Regions from separate parts of the Ochrobactrum sp. PL_is483 genome, predicted to be linked through region 2. Evidence: predicted binding sites of a transcription regulator. Region 2 holds the regulator's gene; the other holds the start of a gene.
What was found. Region 2 encodes PhoB, which activates phosphate uptake and scavenging genes when phosphate is short. Its sites were predicted from a motif close to TGTCATNNANCTGTCAT; they were not measured.
Positions count from the first base shown of each region.

Region 1: a site for PhoB is predicted at 2,467-2,483, ahead of AC0TNJ_RS11115 (PhoX family protein). Genes of this name have one in related genera too.

Region 1 is NZ_JBVPGS010000034.1:182,167-189,268, forward strand. It holds gene AC0TNJ_RS11100 (hypothetical protein) at 107-289, opposite strand; gene AC0TNJ_RS11105 (adenosylcobinamide amidohydrolase) at 433-1,143, shown strand; gene AC0TNJ_RS11110 (MFS transporter) at 1,148-2,344, opposite strand; gene AC0TNJ_RS11115 (PhoX family protein) at 2,530-4,521, shown strand; gene AC0TNJ_RS11120 (esterase-like activity of phytase family protein) at 4,651-6,015, shown strand; gene AC0TNJ_RS11125 (SDR family oxidoreductase) at 6,093-6,866, opposite strand; gene AC0TNJ_RS11130 (LysR family transcriptional regulator) at 7,006-7,102, shown strand, end outside.
Region 2 is NZ_JBVPGS010000037.1:15,770-22,871, reverse strand. It holds gene AC0TNJ_RS13840 (aminopeptidase) at 1-251, opposite strand, end outside; gene AC0TNJ_RS13835 (hypothetical protein) at 377-631, shown strand; gene AC0TNJ_RS13830 (cell wall hydrolase) at 731-1,678, opposite strand; gene phoB (phosphate regulon transcriptional regulator PhoB) at 2,322-3,008, opposite strand; gene phoU (phosphate signaling complex protein PhoU) at 3,125-3,847, opposite strand; gene pstB (phosphate ABC transporter ATP-binding protein PstB) at 3,909-4,682, opposite strand; gene pstA (phosphate ABC transporter permease PstA) at 4,747-6,063, opposite strand; gene pstC (phosphate ABC transporter permease subunit PstC) at 6,063-7,102, opposite strand, start outside.

The sequences.
Region 1 (7,102 bases), on a different contig from region 2:
GCGTGCCAGCATTTCCGGCCGCTGTACCGATCCCTGATGCCACTCAAATGTCCGTCTTATGAGGACTGTGAAAGACCAGCCGCGGAGAACACAATGACGGCAGAACTCAACGTTGGTCCTGAGCCTGAATGCGACGGCGACGCGAACGGCGGCGAGGGCGCAATGTGTTGAGGTCCTGCGCCTGATCGGTCTTGTGACGTGGGGGAGGCGAGAGAAGGCGCATGATGAAAAGGATGCAGCACCCGATGGTGAATATCCAGAATATCTCGTCGGTGAGATCGTTGATCATGGCGCAATCCAGAGCAAACCGCTTGTCCGTTTCCGCGACGCGCGAAACACTATTGCGCGATCCATATCGCCTTGCGGAACCTTGGCCAAGTCACGAAGCCGTGCTTTATCGCCGCGCCGGTGGCAGCCAGGCATCACGGTCCTGTGGATGGCTCAAAGGCGCTGGTCGCGAACTCCATGCCGATCTGCGATAGATTGATGATGCTGCCTTTCACGATCCATTGTTGCGGCCCGGTGCTCGCGGCTGACTTTCGAGACCCGCAAGACATTTTGAGCTGGTCGCTGACACGTCCGGGTTTTGTCCGGGCGCGTTCCGTCGCCTGGCTGGAAGTGCGCAATGATGATCTGACGCTGGATGTCGATCCGGCAGTTTTGTTGCAGGAAAGACTGGCAGAAGCCGGTTATGGCGAAGCCGTGCAGATGATGACCTCGCGCAGCGTGAAGAAGCATCATGTCGCAATGCGGCGCTCCGGCGAAGCGCAAGCCGCCTGTCTTGCCACTGTCGGCCTGTCGAATGCGGGGAGGGTGGGTGAACGCGCACAGATGAAGATGCTCGCCGGAACGATCAATCTTCTGGTTCATATAGACAAGGCCTTGTCGGTCGCAGCCCATTTGGAGGCAATGTCGATTGCCGCCGAGGCGCGCACCGCTGCCATTATGGAACTAGGGCTCGATATTGGCGGCAGGGCAGCAACGGGTACTGGCACGGATTGCATCGCCGTTTCCGCGCCGCAAGGGGAGCCTGGCGCATTATATGCAGGCTTGCACACGGATATAGGTGCCGCCCTCGGTGGTGCTGTTTATGACGCAGTGTCCGAAGGCGGCAGGCTCTGGATGAAAGAGCAGGGCTTTTGATCGATCAGGCTTCTGCGACAGCGCCTTTCGGCTTCAGGCGCAGGATAAGCGGCACCAGAACAAGCGCGACAATCGGGAAGACCAGCCAGTTGATGGTTTCCCAGCCGGAGGAATGCAGCAGCGACCCGGCGAAGAAAGAAGCGCAAGCCACAGTGCCGAACATGATGAAATCATTGGCGCCCTGAGCCTTGCCGCGTTCAGCCGGGGTGTGGCAGTCCGTCACCATGGCGGTGGCGCCGATAAAACCGAAATTCCAGCCGATGCCGAGAAAGATCAGCGCTCCCCAGAAATGGCCGACATCGAAACCGCCGAGCGCGATGATGGCGGAGAAGGCGATCAGCACCAGCCCAAGCGCGGTTATCTTTTCCTTGCCGAAACGGGTGATGAGCTTTCCGGTGAAGAAGCTGGGGCCAAACATGGCCAGCACATGCCACTGGATGCCAAGGGCCGCATGATCGACGGAATGGCCGTGGCCGACCATGGCGATGGGCGCTGCCGTCATCACGAAAGTCATCAGCGCATAGGAACAGACACCGGCCGCTACGGAAAGCATGAAGCGCGGCGAACGCAGGATTTCGCCAAGCGGTCGGCCTGTATCATGGACCGCGTTCGGGTCTTTCCTGATTTTGGGCGCGCGCAGCATGAAAAGGACGGGGAGGGCGAGAAGACCCAGAACCGCCTGGCTGAGGAAACTGCCGGCAAACATCGCGTCGGGAATGCTGTCGCGGGTCCAGATGACGAGCTGCGGCCCGACAATGGCCGCGACAAGCCCGCCCACCATGACCCATGATATGGCGCGCGCCTTCATGTCGCCCGTTGCCGCATCGGTGGCGGCAAAGCGATAGCTCTGGACATAGGCGGCATAGAAACCGGCGGTCAGCGTGCCGAGACAGAAAATGAGGAAGGAGGCCGCGAAAATGCCTGCGGCGGCAATCAGGCCCGCCGAAACGCCGACAAGCGCACCCAGCATATAGGCATTGCGGCGTCCGAACTGGCGCATGAAGAAAGCCGCTGGCAGGGTGCCCAGCGCAAGGCCGAGATTGAACAGGCTGACGGGCAGCGTGACAAGCGCCGGATCGGAGGAAAGTTTCTGGCCCACCAGACCGCCGAGCGAAATCACGATAGGCGGGCTGGAAGCGCCGAGAGCCTGTGCAATTGTCAGGATAATAATATTGCGCCGTGCAGCCGTCATGTCGGTCATCGCCAACCCCTCAATGGAAGAAATAGGGAGGGTTTTATTGGAAAGCGCATTTGCCCGCAAAATTATTCTATCGCCCGATCAGGATTTTTTCGGCATCACGAGGAATGCAACTGTCGGGATAATGTCGTCCGGCTGTCATGAACTGCTTCTAGTTTGCAGCTTCACTGTTCGATAGGGAGCCAGCAATGTCCGATACTCTTTCCCAGCAAAGTCTGTTCAAGACCAGCCAGTTGGAAGAAGCCGATGCCGATCCGCGCAATCCGTCCGATAATCCCACAATGGGCGAAATCATCAGCCGCCGCTTTTCCCGCCGCGGCTTTCTGCGCGGATCGCTCGCTGTCTCGGCCATTGCGGCAACCGTCAGCCCGCTCGCGCTGATGAGTGCAGGCGAGGCGCGCGCCGCGTCCGGTTCGGCCTTTTCGTTCACGGAAGTCGAGGCTGGCGTGGACGCCCATCACCATGTCGCGGAAGGCTATGATGCCGATGTGCTCCTGCGCTGGGGCGACAGGCTTTTCGCCGATGCGCCGGAATTCGACCCGACCAAACAGTCAGCTGAAGCGCAAGTGCGCCAGTTCGGCTATAATAATGACTATGTCGGCTATATCGCTATTGACGGATCGCCCGAACACGGGCTTCTGGTCGTCAACCATGAATATACCAATCCGCACCTGATGTTTCCCGGCCTCGTCAAGATTGTCGACGGCAAGGTGGAGCAGGCTCCGCTCTCGAAGGAACAGGTGGATATCGAAATGGCTGCCCATGGCGGCACGATTGTCGAAATCCGCAAGCAGGACGGCAAATGGCAGCCGGTGCTCGACGGCGCGAAAAACCGCCGCATCACCTCCAATACCGAGATGGTGCTGAGCGGCCCGGTCGCGGGTCATGACCGCGTCAAGACCAATGCCGATCCGTCCGGCACCAGGGTTTTCGGCACGATCAACAACTGTGCGGGCGGCGTCACCCCATGGGGCACCTACATCATGGCCGAGGAAAATATCCACGGCTATTTCATCGGTGAACTGCCGGAAGGTCACGCGGAAGCGGCCAATTACAAGCGCATGGGCATTCCCGAAGGCTCATATGAATGGGGCCGTTTCTACGACCGTTTCGACGTTTCCAAGGAGCCGAACGAGCCGAACCGCTTCGGCTGGATTGTCGAGGTTGATGTGTCCGACCCGAATTCCGTGCCGAAGAAGCGCACGGCGCTTGGCCGGTTCAAGCATGAGGGCGCGGAATCCATCGTCAGCAAGGATGGGCGCGTGGTCTTTTATCTGGGCGACGACGAACGGTTTGATTATGTCTACAAGTTCGTGACGGCGGGCAAGTTCAACCCGGATGATCGCGCCGCCAATATGGACCTGCTGGATGAAGGCACGCTGCACGTGGCGAAGTTCCATGAGGACGGCAAGGTGGAGTGGATGCCGCTGGCGTTCGGTGAGGGTCCGCTGACCGAACAGAACGGCTTCAAGAGCCAGGCCGATGTGCTGATCGAAACGCGGCGCGCTGGTGATCTTCTTGGCGCCACCAAGATGGACCGCCCCGAAGACGTGCAGCCCAACCCGGTCAATGGCCGCGTCTATGTCATGCTCACCAACAATACCAAGCGCAAGGACGATCAGGTGGATGCCGCCAATCCGCGCGCCAAGAACGCCTTCGGCCATATCATCGAGATCGAGGAAGACGGGCAGGATTTTGCCGCAACGACCGGAAAATGGGAAGTGCTGCTGAAATGCGGCGATCCTTCGGTCGCCGAAGTCGGCGCCAGCTTCTCCACCGATACGACGCGCAATGGCTGGTTCGGCATGCCGGACAATGCCGCCGTCGACAGCGCTGGCCGGCTGTGGGTCTCGACCGATGGCAACAGCAACAAGGATACGGGCCGCACCGACGGGCTTTGGGCGGTCGACACGGAAGGCGATGCGCGCGCGACCTCGAAACTGTTCTACCGCGTGCCGGTGGGGGCCGAAATGTGCGGTCCGCTATTCGCACCCGATGACGAGACGGCTTTCGTTGCCGTGCAGCATCCGGGCGATGGCGGCGAGGACTGGGACGGTCATGGCCGTCCGTCCTATTACGAAGACCTGTCCACCCGCTGGCCGGACTTCAAGGACGATATGCCGGTGCGGCCTGCCGTAGTGGCAATCACCAAACAGGGCGGCGGAAAGATCGCTGTGTAGTAACTTTATAAGGCAGTCGGCCCCCGGTGAAAGCCGGGGCCTTCGTCAAAGCTTCATGGAAGCGTCAAGCCAGCGATACAAAGCCAGCCTAATTGCATCCCTGTATTTGAATTCCAACGGGGACTTATCATGATATCGCGTCTTGTCGCCTCGACCATGCTTGCCGGTGCCGTCGCATTGGCGCTTCCGGCCTCCGCTGAAGAAAAGGCTTTTCCGGCCACGCTCAAGGCCCATGCCATCCTGCCGGCGAACACCATCGTCGCTGCGCCGGAGGATGCAGCTGAGCATCTGAAGACCTCGGGCAAGTTCACCACCGCCGACCGCAAGCGCGCTGAGGGCATCGGCACGGTGGAAGGCAAGGACGGCGTGCGCAAGACCGGCCTTTCGGTGCCGTTCGACGGCCAGCCGGTACAGGGCTTTTCGGGTATCAAGACCATGGAAGACGGCAGCTTCTGGTCGCTGTCCGACAATGGTTTCGGCTCCAAGCTCAATTCGCCCGATGCCATGCTGATGCTGCACAATGTCAAATTCGACTGGGACAAGGGAACGGTCGAGCGCGTCAAAACCGTGTTCCTCAGCGATCCAGACAAGAAGGCTCCATTCCCGATCGTCATGGAAGGCGCGGAAAAGCGCTATCTCACCGGCGCGGATTTCGACGTGGAATCCATCCAGCCGGTGGCGGATGGTTTCTGGGTTGGCGAGGAATTCGGTCCGTTCCTGTTGAAGTTCGACACGGAAGGCAAGCTCACCGATGTGTTCCCGACTTTTGTCGGGGAGAGGGAAGTGGTGTCGCCGGACAATCCGAAGCTCGCTCTGCCAGCCAATCCGAGCCTCAAGCTCCCGGCCTATAATCTGAAGCGCTCCGGCGGCTTCGAAGGGCTTGCCATGTCCAAGGACGGTTCCAAGCTCTACGGACTTCTGGAAGGCCCGTTGTTTGTCGATGGTGCGCCGGAAAAGACCGAGAACGGCAAGACGGGCTTGCGCGTTATCGAGTTCAGCGTGGCCGACAAGAAGTGGACGGGCCGCTCCTGGCTTTATCCGCTGGCGGAAGGCGGCGAAGCCATCGGCGATTTCAACATGCTGGATGAAACCACGGCGCTGGTCATCGAGCGCGACAATGGCGTCGGCACGGCGGACAAGGCCTGCGCCGATCCGAAGAAGCCGCAGGCCGATTGCTTCGATGTGCCGTCGAAGGTGAAGCGCATCTACAAGATCGCGTTTGACGACAGCAATGTCGGCAAGGACGTGCGCAAGATCGGCTATATCGACCTGCTGGCCATCGCCGACCCGGAAAACAAGCGCCGTCAGGGCGGGCGCGAGGGCATTTACGACATGCCATTCCTCACCATCGAAAATGTGGACCGCGTGGACGAGACGCATATCGTGGTCGGCAATGACAACAATCTGCCGTTCTCGGCAGGCCGCGCGCTCGACAAGGTGGATGACAACGAGTTCGTCCTGCTGGAAGTGGGCGAGTTCCTGAAAGCCGAGTAGGCTTTCCTCGATTTTCAACGACGCCGTATGGCGGCCTGCCCTTGCACCGGGCTTGCACCGGGCAGGCCGCTAATGCTCTACTTGGTCGTATAGCCGCCATTGACGAGGATGGTCTGTCCGGTCATCCACCAGCCTTCCGAAACCATGAAGCGGATATAGGGAACGATGTCCTCGATATCGGTAAGTCCGGTTCTGGAGAATTTTGAGAGTGCCGCCGCGCTCATGTGATAGGCGACCGCGTCCGCGCCTTCCGCCGGATAGAAGAACGGCGTGTCCATCGGGCCGGGGCCGATTGCGGTTACCGAAATGCCGCGTTCGCCGAATTCCTTGGAAGCCGCGCGCGTGAAATGCTCGACCGGGGCCTTGGTGCCTGCATAGGCTGCATAGAACGGCGTGTAGGCGCCGAGCAGCGATGTTACCAGAGTGCAGATCTTGCCATTGTCGTTGACGTGCTTGCCTGCTTCCTTCAGGAAGAAGAAGGCCGACTTGGAATTGACGGCGGTCATCTCGTCATATTCGGCTTCCGAAACTTCGACGATCGGCTTCTTCAAAACCTTGCCGACCGTGTTGATGGCGATATCGGGACGCCCGATGGCGGCAATCGTGTCCGCGAAGAGTTTCTCCATCGCACCGGCGGTGGTGAGATCGGCCTGAAAGGCAACCGCTTCCGCGCCAGCCGCCTTCACGGCGGCCACGGTGGCGTCGGCATCCGCTTTGGCCGAGGCGCTGTTGTAGTGGATTGCGATGGCCCTTGCCCCGTGTTCGGCAAGATCACGGGCGATCAAGCCGCCGAGGTTCTTGGCGCCGCCAGCGATGATAACAGTTTTGCCCTTGATGCTGTGGTCTGTCATGGCTTCAACCTTCTTTTCCGATGCGTCCGCGTTACGCGGCCGCTTTCAGGCCGGAAGAGTATCGTCTACAATAACCTTATAAAGACGGTCATTCTGACAACACCTGTCAGAAATGATGGACAATGGAGGGCAGAACACCTTGGATCGCATCGACCTTTTCCGTGTCTTTGCCCGTGTTGTCGAATGTTCGAGCTTTACCCGCGCTGCCGATACGCTGGGCGTGCCGCGCTCATCGG
Region 2 (7,102 bases):
AAACTTGCATCGGGTGCGTTCTCGTAGCGGGCGAGAGCCAATTCGTCATCCGCGAAGAATGGCGTCACCAGTCCGGCTCCGGCCTTGTAGGCATGTTTGGCGATAAGGCGAACCAGCGGCAATGCGACGACCGGCGCGGTGATGACGAGATCCTGCCCCTCGCGCAATTGCAGACCGACACGAACGGCGACTTCCGCAAGACGTTCAAGTTTCACCGGATCGATGACTGGGTTCAGCTGTTCATGAGCCATGGGTGGAAGACCTCTTTGGATATGGAATCACCGACAGTTTATCAGACGGCATAAATTCACCACCTTTTTTCCTGCCTTTCCGCTATAGTATTCACGCGGTCAGTTGCTGAAGAAAGCAGAAAGCAATGAATAAGAAAGTGCTTATCTTACTGGGCGTTACCGGCCTTCTGGCCGGCTGCGTGACGATGACGCCCGAACAGCGCCGTGCGGCTGACGAGCAAACCTGCCAAAGCTATGGCTTCAAACCCAGGACCGATGCTTTCGCCAATTGCCTCATGCGGCTCGACCTCGATCGCAGAGCCGACAGGCGTGCCTGGCAGAACCGGGTGGATTTCTACGACACGCCGATGGTGATCTATCGCCCGATATACCGGCCCTGACGCCTTGTGGCGAAAAACGGCGACCATCAGTCAAAATCAAAACGCCGGCCTGAAGCAAACAGGACCGGCGTTCTGATTGATCAAGTGCAGATCAGCTTTTTATAGCGGCGCTTCCGGCCTGTCCTGAGACAGAAGAAGCGCGCCGATGGCGTCGGCCTGCTTCTGGCTTGCCGGACCATAGCCGAGCGACGTCGGCTGCGGAGCGGTCGTATCGAATTGCGGCTGATAGGAGGCCATTTGCATGTGGTTCTCCTGCTGAGTTGCAGGGACACCGCGATGACGCGCCAGGCGATTACCGCGGGCCTGCGGACCGGCGCCGCCGTTCTGTTCCGCGCTTTGAGCCTGAGAAGCCTCCGCGAGCGCCACCTGAACTGTCGGTGCTGCGCCCGGAACCGGACCCGTCTGCGGCAGGGTCACGTCATAGGATGGATCTTGAGGAACGGAAGGCGATTGCGGCGAATAGGCGAGCGCAAGATTGTATGGTTCCTGCGGAACCGGATTCTGGAGCGAGCCGTCGCGATTGCGCTTCTCATAGAAGGAATTGCCGCCAGCGACGAGCACATAGTGCATGTTGTTATAGGGGAACTTCAGGCCCGCCGTATGGAAGAACATGGCGTTCTTGAGCTTCGGATGGCGCTGCCCCTTCAGGACTGCATCGGCAGTTGCCTGAACATCAGGTAACGCCTTGGAATTCATCTTGCGGGTGAGAACACCGGGCGCGAACTGGTTCTTCTGACCGACCACACCGCAAATCGTATCAGGATAACGGCCCGATGCGAGACGATTCATGACGACCGTGCCGACAGCCAGAAGCCCGTCGGGACTCGAACGGTTGGATTCGAAGAACATCGCGCGTTCAAGACATTCCTTGTCACGCGCGGTGTAGGTGTAGGTCTTCACGCCATTGACCGATTTGACGTGGCTTGCCGCCGTCTTTTCCGAATTGGCTTTTCCCGAAGTCCCGGTCGTCGTGCAACCGGTCACCACGAAAGGCGCAACCACCAGCCCGATAAGAACGGGCAATTTCCACTTCGCGGCGCGCGTCAATGGCTCAGTCTCATGTTAGGACCCTTAACTGATCCAGTCATACGTTCAGGCAGACACATCTGAAACGATGCGCGCGAACGTCTGACTGCGGTGCAAGTCAAAGAGGACGAAGATCAAAATCGCTCATCCTACTGTCGCTCAATCGAATTCAAGGTTTTGGAATTTTTAGGCCAAAAAAAGGCGAAGCGTCAAATCCCAACGATGCAGGAAGCAGCCAGACAGCCTAAAATGAATTCCGAATCGAGAGTGCGAATATGCCTACAAGCCATTTAAATATATTAATAATTTATTAACGAGAGTTACGAATTCAGATAAGGCATTGATTTAAAGCGATTCAAATTCTCGCAATACACGCCATATCGCTGCCTTAATTCGTGTTTGCTTGGATAGTTTTCCCGACCACATTCATGCTGCTTCAAATGATCTGCAAAAATTCAGTTTTCCATGGGTTCCGCTGGTTGCCGTCAACTTTGGAAACATAGTTGTAACATCGTGTGAAAACGCCTAATTGGCGCGAGTTTTGACCCGGCAGAGGCGAATCGGGTCAGCATTGCCCAGGGCCTATCACCCGTGAAACGGCCCGCCACGATGAACATGACGGGCCGATCAAGAGCTGTACTTGAGAGTTTCGAAACGGTGTCGATCAACCGAAAGAATAACCGGCGCCGCGAACGGTCCGGATCGGATCAAGCGCACGACCGACATTGATTGCCTTGCGAAGCCGCCCGACATGGACGTCCACGGTGCGATCATCCACATAGATATCGGGACCCCAAACGCCATCCAGAAGCTGGCTGCGCGAGAAGACACGGCCGGGCGACATCATGAAATATTCGAGCAACCGGAATTCCGTCGGTCCAAGACGAACTTCCTTTTCCTTGCGGTAGACCCGATGCTGCTGGCGGTCCAGAACAAGATCGCCCACTTTCAGCACATGAGACAGGATGCTCGGATTGGAGCGGCGCAGCATTGCCTTGACGCGTGCCAGAAGCTCCGGCGTTGAAAACGGCTTTACGACATAATCGTCGGCGCCGACGCTTAAACCTCGGACGCGTTCGCTCTCCTCGCCACGCGCCGTCAGCATGATGATCGGCAGGCGCTCGGTTTCCGGCCACTGGCGCAGGCGACGGCAAAGCTCAATGCCCGATACGCCCGGCAGCATCCAGTCCAGAATAAGCAGATCCGGCACATTCTCGCGCAAGGCGATTTCGGCCTCGTCGCCGCGCAGCATCGTATCGACCTGATAGCCCTCTGCCTCAAGATTGTAGCGAAGCAGAACGCTCAGCGCCTCTTCGTCTTCCACCACAGCGATTTTGGGTGCCTGTGACATCCAGTATTTCCCTATCCAAATTCGGCGGACGGTGGATACAATCCCCCAATCGACCGCGTGCCGCCGCGCTATTCACACATTCTCAACCGCCGGACCAAAGTCCGGCCGGTTGCAGTTCAGGGTTTACGCGCCTCATCCACGACAATACCGTGGCTCAGGTCTTCCTTGGGTCGCTCAGCCGGCATTTGCAGGCCAGTCACGATGTAATAAACAGTCTCCGCGATATTGGTCGCGTGATCGCCGATGCGCTCGATATTCTTCGCGCAGAACAGAAGATGCGTGCAGGCGGAAATATTGCGCGGATCTTCCATCATGTAAGTCAAGAGTTCGCGGAACAGAGACGTGTACATGGCGTCAATTTCGTCGTCGCGGTCGCGAACGACATTGATCTGCTGCACCGAACGCGACGCATAGGCGTCGAGAACGTCCTTCAGCTGCGTCAGCGCCAGTTCGGCCAGCGTTTCCAGACCGCGATAAAGCTTTACCGGCTGGCGTGATTCCGAAACGGCGGCAACACGCTTGGCAATGTTCTTGCCCAGGTCGCCGACGCGCTCCAGATCGGCGGAGATGCGGATCGAGCCGATGATCTCGCGCAGGTCCACGGCCATGGGCTGGCGCTTGGCGATAATCATGACGGCCTTGTCGTCGATCTCGCGCTCGCTGGCGTCGAGGATAAGATCGTCAGAGATGACACGCTGCGCGAGCGCATTGTCCGCATTGACGATTGCGGCGACGGACTGCTCGACCATACGTTCCGCATGTCCGCCCATCTCGGCGATCTTATGGGAGAGAAACTTCAATTCCTCGTCGTAGGAGCGAACGGTATGCTGAGACGGCATAGTAGACCTCGTAATAAAAATTGCGGGGAAGCCGCACTGTCTGTTGAAACGCAGTTCCGGATCAGCCGAAGCGTCCGGTGATGTAGTCCTGCGTGCGCTTTTCGGTCGGCGCGGTGAACATGGTTTCCGTGTCGCCCACTTCGACCAGATTGCCAAGATGGAACATGGCTGTGCGTTGCGAAACGCGCGCGGCCTGCTGCATCGAGTGCGTGACGATCACGATCGTATAGTTCTGGCGCAGTTCATCGATCAGCTCTTCCACCTTCGCAGTTGCGATCGGGTCGAGCGCCGAGCACGGTTCGTCCATGAGGATGACTTCCGGGCTGACCGCAATCGCGCGCGCAATGCAAAGGCGCTGCTGCTGGCCGCCTGAAAGGCCGGTGCCCGCATCGTGCAGGCGGTCCTTCACTTCTTCGAACAGGCTGGCCTTCTGCAGGCTCGTCACGACGATTTCCTCCAGATCAGCCTTGGTGCGGGCAAGACCGTGGATGCGCGGGCCGTAAGCGACGTTCTCATAAATCGATTTCGGGAACGGATTCGGCTTCTGGAACACCATGCCGACGCGGGCCCGCAGTTCAACGACATCGATCTTCGGATCGTAAATGTCCTCGTTGTCGAGCGTGATCTTGCCGCCGACCTTGCAGCCTTCGATCGTATCATTCATGCGGTTGAGTGAACGCAGGAAGGTAGACTTGCCGCAACCGGAGGGACCAATCAGCGCCGTGACCATCTTTTCCTGGATTTCCAGATCGACGTCGAACAGAGCCTGCTTCTCGCCATAAAACACGCAGACCTTGTCGCCCCGCATCTTTATGGAACTGGCGTTGGCGTTCATTTTTTCTCCTACGGCTTTCTCGAGAGATCGTTCAGTCATCAGGTTCATAGCTTGCGACTCCCGTTTACCAGCGGCGCTCGAAGCGGCGGCGCAGAATGATTGCTGCAATATTCATCACGGCCAGAAACAGAAGCAGGACGATGATAGCGCCTGACGTGCGTTCAACAAAGGCACGTTCTGCTTCGTTTGCCCACATATAGATCTGCACCGGCAAAGCGGTCGCCGGATCCATCGGTGTCGACGGCACATCGGCAACGAATGCTACCATGCCGATCAGGAGGAGCGGCGCGGTTTCACCAAGCGCATGGGCGAGACCGATGATCGTGCCGGTCAAGATGCCGGGTGCGGCAAGCGGCAGGACATGGTGGAACACCATCTGCGTCTTCGATGCGCCGAGACCGAGAGCTGCGGAGCGTATGGAAGGTGGCACGGCACGCAGCGCGGCACGCGTTGCGATGATGATGGTGGGAAGCGTCATCAATGTTAGCACCAGACCGCCGACCAGCGACGCAGAGCGCGGCAGGCCGAAGAAATTGATGAAAACCGCAAGTCCGAGCAGACCGAACACGATGGATGGCACGGCCGCCAGATTGTTGATGTTCACCTCGATCATATCGGTGAACCGGTTCTTCTTGGCGAACTCCTCCAGATAGATCGAAGCAGCAACGCCGATAGGCAGCGAGAGGCCGAGAACGATAAGCATCATGTAGAGCGAACCAACCAGTGCAACCCCGAGACCGGAGGTTTCCGGGCGGCTGGATGCGCCGAACGTAAACAGACCCGTATTGAAGGCCTCCTTCATGACGCCTTCTTCCGAAAGCGTTTTCATCCAGCCTACTTGTCGGTCCGATACCTTGCGGCTCGTCTCCGGCACGGAAAGATCGATCTGTCCCTTGAAGGCGGAATCGATGTCGGCGCCTGCCAGAACCGGAACGGTCTGCGTCGTGCCGATGAGCGACGGATTGTCCATCACGATCTTGCGCAGCTGAATGCGTACACCGTCCGAATAGAAGCGGCCCAGATCGCGCATAGCCGGCCGGTCTGTCGTGGAAATACCAAGCTTTTCGGCCAGGGCGTTGCGCACCAGCAGCGGATAGTTGGCGGTGATCAGCACATTCGGATCGGTCGCCCGCTTGTTGCCCGGATCGATCACCTTTTCCTCAAGCTTGACCGGCAGATAGAGCGTCGTCTGCCAGAAGGCAGTATAGCCCTTGGAAAAGACCGAGAACAGGAGCGCGCACAGGAAGAACACACCGATGGCAATTGCGGCAATGCCATAGTAGCGGAAGCGGCGTTCAGCAGCGTAGCGACGCTTGATCCCAATATCGCGGCGTGTCGGCCGTGCCGTGGCGCCGCTGGTGTTAAAGGTCGTATCGGTCATTATTCGTACTGCTCCCGGTACTTGCGCACGATGTGCAGCGCAAAGATGTTCATGATCAGCGTCAGGACGAAAAGCGTGATGCCGAGTGCAAAGGCCACCAGCGTCTGCGGCGAGTTGAACTCAAGGTCGCCGGTGAGCTGATTGACGATCTTCACCGTGATGGTGGTCATCGCCTCGAATGGATTGATGTTGATGCGTGCCGCAACACCTGCAGCGAGCACCACGATCATGGTTTCGCCGATGGCGCGGGAGGCGGTCATCAGAAGCGCGCCGACGATGCCAGGCAATGCCGCCGGAAGAACCACCCGCTTGATGGTTTCCGAGCGGGTCGCGCCGAGGCCGAGCGAGCCGTCACGCAACGCACGCGGCACGGCGGTGATGATGTCATCGGAAAGCGAGGATACGAACGGGATGAGCATCACGCCCATGACGAGACCGGCGGTCAGAACGCTCTGCGCCATGATAAAACCTTGCCCGCCTGCAATGGCAATGGAGAGATCGCGCAGGAAAGGTCCGACAGTCACGAGCGCGAAGAAGCCGTAGACGATACTGGGAATGCCCGCCAGAAGCTCCAGAACCGGCTTTACGATGGTGCGCACGCGAGGCGAAGCATATTCGGCCATATAAATGGCCGAGAACAATCCGACCGGAACCGCGAACAGCATGGCCACCAATGCGATATAGAGCGTGCCTGCCAGAAGCGGGATGAGACCAAACTGGCCCGTCTCGCCACCCGACCCGGCAGCGGCAAAGCGCGGGTCCCACACCGTGCCGAAAAAGAAATCCCACGGCGAAACCGACTGGAAGAAGCTGATGGTCTGGAACAGCATCGAGCAGATGATGCCGACTGTCGTCAGGATGGCGATGCCGGAGGCTGCAATCAGGCCCCAGAGAACGATCCGCTCGACATTGTTGCGCGCACGCATGCGCCGGCTGATCGTGGAAAGCCCGAAGATCAGGCCCGCGACGGCGATCACCAGAGAAACTGCGGAACCGATGGTGTGCGTCAGCGCCGTTGCCTTTTTCAGGTACAGCGCGA